2 linked regions of the Variovorax paradoxus genome follow. The protein of the gene in region 1 interacts with the protein of each later gene in a pairwise test. Links are inferred from orthologs where the notes say so. Each region holds a gene or a part of one and is shown in the gene's direction. Other genes may lie near its edges.

The links.
Region 2: the proteins of NWF24_RS30320 (region 1) and ftsZ interact in binary tests that used the Escherichia coli proteins (3 or more experiments, as listed by UniProt). The link is inferred for Variovorax paradoxus from one-to-one orthologs.

What each region holds. Positions count from the first base shown.
Region 1 is NZ_CP102931.1:6,483,264-6,488,229, reverse strand. What follows is about bases 1,036-3,814. They hold NWF24_RS30320 (rod shape-determining protein), read left to right. Parts: upstream 1,036-1,792; coding sequence 1,793-2,836; downstream 2,837-3,814. Other genes in these bases: mreC (rod shape-determining protein MreC), read left to right, coding at 2,923-3,814; gatC (Asp-tRNA(Asn)/Glu-tRNA(Gln) amidotransferase subunit GatC), read right to left, coding at 1,277-1,576; gatA (Asp-tRNA(Asn)/Glu-tRNA(Gln) amidotransferase subunit GatA), read right to left, coding at 1,036-1,277. In the rest of the region: more of gatA, read right to left, coding at 1-1,035; more of mreC, read left to right, coding at 3,815-3,885; rod shape-determining protein MreD, read left to right, coding at 3,882-4,403; mrdA (penicillin-binding protein 2), read left to right, coding at 4,459-4,966. UniProt on the Escherichia coli protein: Forms membrane-associated dynamic filaments that are essential for cell shape determination. Acts by regulating cell wall synthesis and cell elongation, and thus cell shape.
Region 2 is NZ_CP102931.1:5,725,422-5,729,099, reverse strand. What follows is about bases 853-3,678. They hold ftsZ (cell division protein FtsZ), read left to right. Parts: upstream 853-1,571; coding sequence 1,572-2,786; downstream 2,787-3,678. Other genes in these bases: lpxC (UDP-3-O-acyl-N-acetylglucosamine deacetylase), read left to right, coding at 3,042-3,678; ftsA (cell division protein FtsA), read left to right, coding at 853-1,401. In the rest of the region: NWF24_RS27015 (cell division protein FtsQ/DivIB), read left to right, coding at 1-141; more of ftsA, read left to right, coding at 172-852. UniProt on the Escherichia coli protein: Essential cell division protein that forms a contractile ring structure (Z ring) at the future cell division site. The regulation of the ring assembly controls the timing and the location of cell division.

The sequences.
Region 1 (4,966 bases):
TCGCCATGTTCGCCGAGCTTCCACGCGGTGGTGGGCGCGGCGGGGCCGGCGATCACGTCGCACTGCCTGAAGGCCTGCTGGAAGTCGTCGGCGATCATGCGGCGCACTTTTTGCGCCTGCAGGTAGTAGGCGTCGTAGTAGCCGTGCGAAAGCACGTAGGTGCCGATCATGATGCGGCGCTTGACTTCGTCGCCGAAGCCTTCGGCGCGCGTGCGTTCGTACATGTCGGACAGGTCCTTGTACTGTTTCGCGCGGTGGCCGAATTTCACGCCGTCGAAGCGGCTCAGGTTGCTCGAGGCCTCGGCCGCGGCAATGATGTAGTACACGGGAATCGACAGTTCGGTGCGCGGCAGCGTGACCTCGACGCGCTTGGCGCCGAGCTTCTCGTACTGCGCGAGCGCCGCGTCGATGGCCGCGCGCACGCCGGGCGCCACGCCTTCGCCGAAGAACTCCTTCGGCACGCCGATGCGCAGGCCTTCGAGCGAGTCGTTCAGCGAGCGGCCGAAGTTCTCGGCGGGCTTGTCGAGCGAGGTCGAATCGCGGTCGAGATCGGGGCCGCAGAAAGCCGACAGCAGCAGCGCGCAGTCTTCGGCCGAGCGGGCCATCGGGCCGGCCTGGTCGAGGCTCGACGCAAAGGCCACCATGCCATAGCGCGAGGCGCGGCCGTAGGTGGGCTTGATGCCGGTCACACCGCAGAACGACGCGGGCTGGCGGATCGAGCCGCCGGTGTCGGTGCCGGTGGCCGCGGGGGCCAGACGTGCCGCGACTGCAGCCGCGCTGGCGCCCGAAGAGCCGCCCGGAATGCGTTCGCGGTTCCAGGGGTTCTGCACGGGCACGGCCTTGTCGTGGCCCACGGCGGGCACGGCGATGTTCTCGTTGGCGGAGCCCATGGCGAACTCGTCGCAGCTGAGCTTGCCGAGCGTGACCGCGCCGGCCTCGGCCAGGCGCTTGACCACGGTGGCGTCGAAAGGCGAGCGGTAGCCCGCGAGCATCTTCGAGCCGGCGGTGGTGGCGAAATCGGCGGTGGCGAAGATGTCCTTGTGCGCGATCGGCACGCCGGCCAGCGCCGGTGCGTTGCCGGTGGCAATCAGTGCGTCAGCGGCGCGGGCCTGGGCCAGCGTGACTTCTTCATTGACGGTTACGAAGGTGCCGAGCGACTCGTGCGCCTTCATGCGGCCGAGAAAAACCTGCGAGGCCTCGACGGCCGAGACCTTGCGCTCGGCCAATGCCTTGGCCAGCGCGACCACGCTCATCTGGTGCAATTCACCGCTGCTCATTATTCGATCACCTTCGGCACGAGAAACAGACCGGCTTCGACGGCCGGGGCGCTCTTCTGGTTGGCTTCGCGGTTATTGGGTTCGCTCACCACGTCGTCGCGCAGGCGCAGCGTGATGTCTTCGAGCGCGGCCACCGGATGGGCCAGCGGCTCGACGCCCGTGGTGTCCACGGAACGCATACGTTCGACTAAATCGAAAAAGCCGTTGATCTGGCTGAGCATGCGCTCGCTTTCATCGGAGGCAAGCTGCAGCCTCGCCAGCGAGGCAATGCGCGCAATATCGGAAGCGGAGAGTGACATAGGTCGGAACGGCCCAAAAAAGCGAAGGTAATCGCACGCCGAAGCGGGTGCTAATACAGGAATCAGAGGGGATTCGGGTATTATCCCGCCTTTGCCGCAACCCCCGCGAACGCGCCGGCTTTTGCGCCAAAAACGATCAATTCACCCCGTCAAACGACCCAAAAAATAGAGTGACGACCTGCCGATGCGCAGGCCGTACTCAGAGGAATTCCGCACATGTTTGGAGCTTTCCGTCGGTACTTTTCCACCGACCTTGCGATCGACCTCGGCACCGCCAACACCCTGATATTTGCCCGTAACAAGGGCATCGTGCTGGACGAGCCCTCGGTTGTCGCCATTCGCCACGAAGGTGGCCCCCACGGCAAGAAGGTGATCCAGGCTGTCGGCCGCGAGGCCAAGGCCATGCTGGGCAAGGTGCCTGGCAACATCGAGGCGATCCGCCCGATGAAGGACGGCGTCATTGCCGACTTCGTGATCACCGAGCAGATGATCAAGCAGTTCATCAAGATGGTGCACCCGCGCACGCTGCTCACGCCGAGCCCGCGCATCATCATCTGCGTGCCCTGCGGCTCCACCCAGGTCGAGCGCCGCGCCATCAAGGACGCGGCCGAAGCAGCTGGCGCCACCTCCGTCTACCTCATCGAAGAACCCATGGCCGCGGCCATCGGCGCGGGCCTCCCCGTCAGTGAAGCCTCGGGCTCGATGGTGGTGGACATCGGCGGCGGCACCACCGAAGTGGGCGTCATCAGCCTGGGCGGCATGGTCTACAAGGGCTCGGTGCGCGTCGGCGGCGACCGCTTCGACGAAGCCATCATCAATTACATCCGCCGCAACTACGGCATGCTGATCGGCGAGCCGACGGCCGAAGTCATCAAGAAGAACATCGGCTCGGCCTTCCCGGGCTCCGAAGTCAAGGAAATGGAAGTCAAGGGCCGCAACCTTTCCGAAGGCGTGCCGCGCAGCTTCACCATCAGCAGCAACGAAGTGCTGGAAGCCCTGACCGATCCGCTCAACAACATCGTCTCGGCCGTGAAGAACGCGCTGGAACAGACTCCGCCCGAGCTGGGCGCCGACATCGCCGAGCGCGGCATGATGCTGACCGGTGGCGGCGCCTTGCTGCGCGACCTCGACCGCCTGCTGGCCGAGGAAACCGGCCTGCCGGTGCTGGTGGCCGAAGACCCGCTGACCTGTGTGGTGCGCGGCTGCGGTATCGCCCTGGAGCGCATGGATCGCCTGGGCAGCATCTTCACGAGCGAGTAAAAGGCGAAAGCCATCATCGGCCGGCCTCTGCTTGCGCAGGCCGGCTTTTTGTTATTTGATTCCGCACCACCGCCGGGTCTGAATTCATGCCTCTGGGCACGCTCGATCGCACAGCGCCACCCCTGTTCAACCAGGGGCAGTCGGCGCTCAGCAAGCTGATCTTCTTCGGCGCGCTCGCCCTGTTCCTCATGGTGGCCGATGCGCGCTTTCACATCGTGCAGCCGATCCGCGCGACCATCGGCGCGGTGCTCTACCCGGTGCAATGGGTGGCGCTGAAGCCGGTGCAGGCCGTGCTGGGAGGCGGGCGCTACCTCGAAGACCTGCAGACCGCGCAGCGCAACGAGGAAGACGCCCGCAAGGCGCTGATGATGCAGGCCGAACGCGCCGCCCAGGCCGACACGCTGCTGCAGGACAACGCCCGTCTGCGCGAGCTGCTCGAACTGCGCCAGACCACGGCCACGCCGGGCCGCGCGGCCGAGGTGCTCTACGACGCGGCCGACCCCTACACCCGCAAGATCGTCATCGACCAGGGCCTGACCCAGGGCGTGGCGCCCGGCTCGCCGGTGATCGACGCGCGCGGCGTGCTCGGCCAGGTCACGCAGGTGCTGCCCTTCACGAGCGAGGTCACGCTGGTGATCGACCGCGATCTTTCCATTCCCGTGCAGAACACCCGCACCGGCGTGCGCAGCGTGGCCTTCGGCGACGCCTCGGCCCACGGCGGCGGGCTGGAGCTGCGCTTCATGGCCGCCAATGCCGACCTGCAGGAGGGCGACCTGCTCTCCACCAGCGGCGTCGACGGCATCTATCCCGCCGGCCTGCCGGTGGCGAAGATCGAGCGCATCGAGCGGCGCGCCGACTCGGCTTTCGCCCGCATCTACTGCGTGCCGCTGGCCCATGTGACGGCCGCGCGCTACGTGCTGGTGCTCGAGCCCACCGGCACGCCGGCCGCGCCGCCGCCTGCCGCGCCCGCCGCCACCCAGCGCAAGCGGCCTGAAGGCAAGCCCGGCGCGGGCAAGAACGAAAAGAAGCCAGCGGGAGCGCGCCCATGATCAAGCGTCCAGGCCAGCAGCAGCTCCTGCTGCCCGTCAGCCCGCTCTTCATGTGGAGCAGCCTCGTGGTGGCGCTGCTCATCAACATGATCCCCATCGGCCGCGCGGTCTGGATGCCCGACCTGCTGGCGTTGGTGATCGTGTTCTGGGGCGTGCACCAGCCCGCGCGCGTGGGCATCGGCGCGGCCTTCGTGTTCGGCCTGTGCATGGACGTGCACCAGTCGTCGATGCTGGGCCAGCATGCGCTGTCCTACACCACGCTGGGCTTCTTCGCGATCACCATCCACCGGCGCCTGCTCTGGTATCCGGTGCTCTCGCAGGCGCTGCAGGTGCTGCCGCTCTTTGCGCTGTCGCAGCTGATCGAGGTCGTCACGCGGATGATCGGCGGCGGTGTGTTCCCGGGGTGGTCTGTGCTGATCTCGCCTGCCATCGAGGCCGCGCTGTGGCCCTTGGTCACCGCACTGTTACTGGCCCCGCAGCGCCGCACCCCGGAACCGGACGAGAACCGCCCCCTCTAAGCCCTGCCCGCCGCATTTGCCAAAAGCAACTGCACGCGCCTAAGCTCCCACCGCCATGACCGAAATCCGCAACGTCGCCGCCGACCTCGCGCGCTTCAAGCGCCGCGTGATCGTCATTGGCCTGGCGGTGCTGTTCGCGTTCAGCCTGCTGTGTGCGCGGCTGGTGTACCTGCAGGTCACGCGCCACGAAGACCTGGCCGAGCAGGCAGAGAGCAACCGCACGGCCGTGGTACCGGTGGTGCCCAACCGGGGCCTGATCCTCGACCGCAACGGCATCGTGCTGGCCTCGAACTATTCGGCCTACACGCTGGAGATCACGCCCTCCAAGGTGAACGACGTCGAGGAAACCATCGACAGCCTGACCCAGGTGCTCGAAGTCTCGCCGCGCGACCGCCGCCGCTTCAAGCGCCTGCGCGAAGACTCGCGCAGCTTCGACTCCATTCCGATCCGCACCCGCCTGAGCGACGAAGAGGTGGCGCGCTTCGCGGCCCAGCGCTATCGCTTCCCGGGCGTGGAGATCAAGGCGCGCCTGTTCCGCAACTACCCGCAGGGCGAGCTGGCCT
Region 2 (3,678 bases), 760 kb from region 1 along the record:
ACCGTGACCCAGGTCGCGGGCCAGTACCGCCGCACGATGGCCGACGTCGAGGGCGCCGACCTGCGACACAACGACGCGTATGCATTGCGGCTGCGCGGCGTCACCACGGTCTCGCCAGAGGCCCCAAGAAAAATCAAGTAGCGCTCATCGAGAAATCGAGGACATATCTCAATGCCTAAAGAATACAAAGACCTGGTCGTAGGACTCGACATCGGCACCGCCAAGGTGATGGTGGTCGTGGCCGAAGTGCTGCCCGGAGGCGAGCTCAAGCTGGCCGGCCTCGGCATCGCGCCGAGCAACGGCCTGAAGCGCGGCGTGGTGGTGAACATCGACGCCACCGTGCAGAGCATCCAGCAGGCCCTGAAAGAGGCCGAGCTGATGGCCGACTGCAAGATCAGCCGCGTCTACACCGGCATCACCGGCAGCCACATCCGCGGCATCAATTCGAGCGGCATGGTGGCGGTGAAGGACAAGGAAGTGACGCCCGCCGACGTGGCCCGCGTGGTGGAGACGGCCCGCGCCATCAACATCTCGAGCGACCAGCGCCTGCTGCTGGTGGAGCCGCAGGAGTTCGTGATCGACGGCCAGGACGTGAAGGAGCCGATCGGCATGAGCGGCATGCGGCTCGAAGCCAAGGTGCACATCGTGACCGGTGCGCAGAGCGCGGCCGAGAACATCATCAAATGCGTGCGCCGCTGCGGCCTCGAAGTCGACCAGCTGATGCTGAACCCGCTGGCATCGAGCCAGGCGGTGCTGACCGAGGACGAGCGCGAACTCGGCGTGGTGCTGGTCGACATAGGCGCGGGCACGACCGACGTGGCGATCTTCACCAACGGCGCGATCCGCCACACGGCCGTGATCCCGATCGCGGGCGACCTCATCACGAGCGACATTGCCATGGCGCTGCGCACGCCGACGAAGGACGCGGAAGACATCAAGGTCGAGAACGGCTATGCCAAGCAACTGCTGGCCGACCCCGACACGCAAGTCGAAGTGCCGGGCCTCGGCGATCGCGGCCCGCGCATGCTGAGCAAGCAGGCGCTGGCCGGCGTGATCGAGCCGCGCATCGAAGAGATCTTCTCGCTGGTGCAGCAGGTGGTGCGCGAGTCGGGCTACGAAGAGGTGTTGTCGTCGGGCGTGGTGCTCACGGGCGGCAGCGCGGTGATGCCCGGCATGGTCGAGCTCGGCGAAGACATCTTCCTGAAGCCCGTGCGCCGCGGCATCCCGAAGTATTCGAGCGCGCTGTCAGACATGGTTGCGCAGCCTCGCGCAGCGACGGTGATGGGCCTGCTCGAAGAAGCACGTTTTGCGCGCATGCGTGGCTTCAAGGTTGCACAGAAGAATGGGTCGGTAAAGACTGCATTCGGACGTTTCAAAGACTTCATCGTGGGGAATTTCTAGCCATGATCAAGTCTCCACTCTGGCTCGCGCGTGGCAGCCCTCCATTGCATTTCAACGAGCGATGGCGACGAACAGGTCCACCATCGTGACGGACGCATCGTTGATCTCGTCACGGCACAAGAATTATTCATAGACACATAACGGCAACTGCAAGATTCAAGGAGTTAAAAATGACCATCGAAATGATCGAAGTCGAAGAGTTCAATCAGGGCACGCAGATCAAGGTGATCGGTGTTGGCGGTGGCGGCGGCAATGCGGTCGCCCACATGATGGAGCGCGGTGTGCAGGGCGTTCAGTTCGTCTGCGCGAACACCGACGCACAGGCACTGCAGCGCAGCAGCGCGCACAAGATCATCCAGCTCGGCACCAGCGGCCTGGGTGCCGGCAGCAAGCCCGACAAGGGCCGTGAAGCGGCCGAGCTCGCGGTGGACGACATCCGCGCGGCCATCGACGGCGCGCACATGCTGTTCATCACGGCCGGCATGGGCGGCGGCACCGGCACCGGTGCTGCTCCCGTCATCGCGCGCGTCGCGAAGGAAATGGGCATCCTCACCGTGGGTGTGGTGACCAAGCCCTTCGACTGGGAAGGCGGCCGTCGCATGACCAACGCCGACGCCGGCCTGGCCGAGCTCGAAGCGAACGTCGATTCGCTGATCGTTGTGCTCAACGAGAAGCTGCTCGACGTGCTGGGCGAAGACGTCACGCAGGACGAAGCCTTCGCGCAAGCCAACGACGTGCTGAAGAACGCCGTGGGCGGCATCTCGGAAATCATCAATGAGTACGGCGGCGTGAACGTCGACTTCGAAGACGTGCGCACCGTGATGGGCGAGCCCGGCAAGGCCATGATGGGCACTGCTGCCGCAGCCGGCCCGGACCGCGCGCGCATCGCCGCCGAACAGGCCGTGGCCTGCCCGCTGCTCGAAGGTATCGACCTCTCGGGCGCCAAGGGTGTGCTGGTGCTGGTGACGGCATCGAAGGGCTCGCTGAAGCTGAACGAATCGAAGCTCGCGATGAACACCATCCGCGCCTACGCTTCGCCGGACGCGCACGTGATCTACGGCGCCGCATACGACGACAGCCTCGGCGACGAGATGCGCGTGACCGTGGTGGCCACCGGCCTGTCGCGTGCCGATGCCCGCCGCCAGGCACCTACGCTGGAAGTGATCCGCACCGGCACCGACAACATCCCGTTCAACGTGCCGACGCTCGGTGGTACGGGGCACGCCAGTGGTGGCGGCCACAGCCAGCCCAACTACGACGGCATGGCCGTTCCCAGCGTGTGGCGCACCAACCGCACGATGGCTGCAGCGAAGGTGGACGCGCTGTCTTCGGGCGGCATGGACGACTTCGAGATCCCGGCCTTCCTGCGCCGCCAGGCTGATTAAGAGGACACCCCGTTCGATGGTCTCGCTGGAGGCCATCGTGGGGTGAACTCGGCCAGACGCAGAGGGCACGAGGGTTCGCAAGGGGCACAGGGACGACCTGAAAGGGACGTCTGCTGACTCTAGGCGCTGCGCTCACCTCGTGCCCTTTGCGTCCATTTCGCGCCAATTTGGCGGGATTGCATAGAACCCATGTCTATCGGTGCCATAGCGAGGGGCATAGGGCGCCATGCCCGTCGGGCGCCTAAAATCCCGGCCGTGCTGCAACAACGAACCCTCAAGTCGATCAGCCGCGCCGTGGGCGTGGGGCTCCATAGCGGCCAACGCGTGGAGCTGACCCTGCGACCGGCCCCGGCCGACACGGGCATCGTGTTCCGCCGCGTCGACCTGCCCGAGCCAGCCGAGATCCGCATGACTGCCGAGGCGGTCACCGACACGCGCCTTGCATCCACCGTTTCCACCGGCGGCGCCAAGGTGCAGACCGTCGAACACCTGATGTCGGCCTGCGCGGGCCTGGGCATCGACAACCTCTACATCGACATCACGGCCGACGAAGTGCCGATCCTCGACGGGTCGGCCTCGTCCTTCGTGTTCCTGTTGCAAAGCGCGGGCATCGCGCTGCAGAAGGCGCCGCGCCGCTTCATCCGCGTGACTCGCAAGGTCGAAGTGCGCGAAGGCGAGGGCGCCAACGAGAAGTGGGCGAGCCTGGAGCCGTACCACGGCTACAAGCTGAGCTTCGAGATCGACTTTGACCACCGCGTGGTCAATTCCACCGGCCAGCGCGTGGAGTTCGACTTGGGCACCGACTCGTACAGCCGAGACATCGCACGCGCACGCACCTTCGGCTTCACCAAGGACGTCGAGTACATGCGCACCAAGGGCCTCGCGCTCGGTG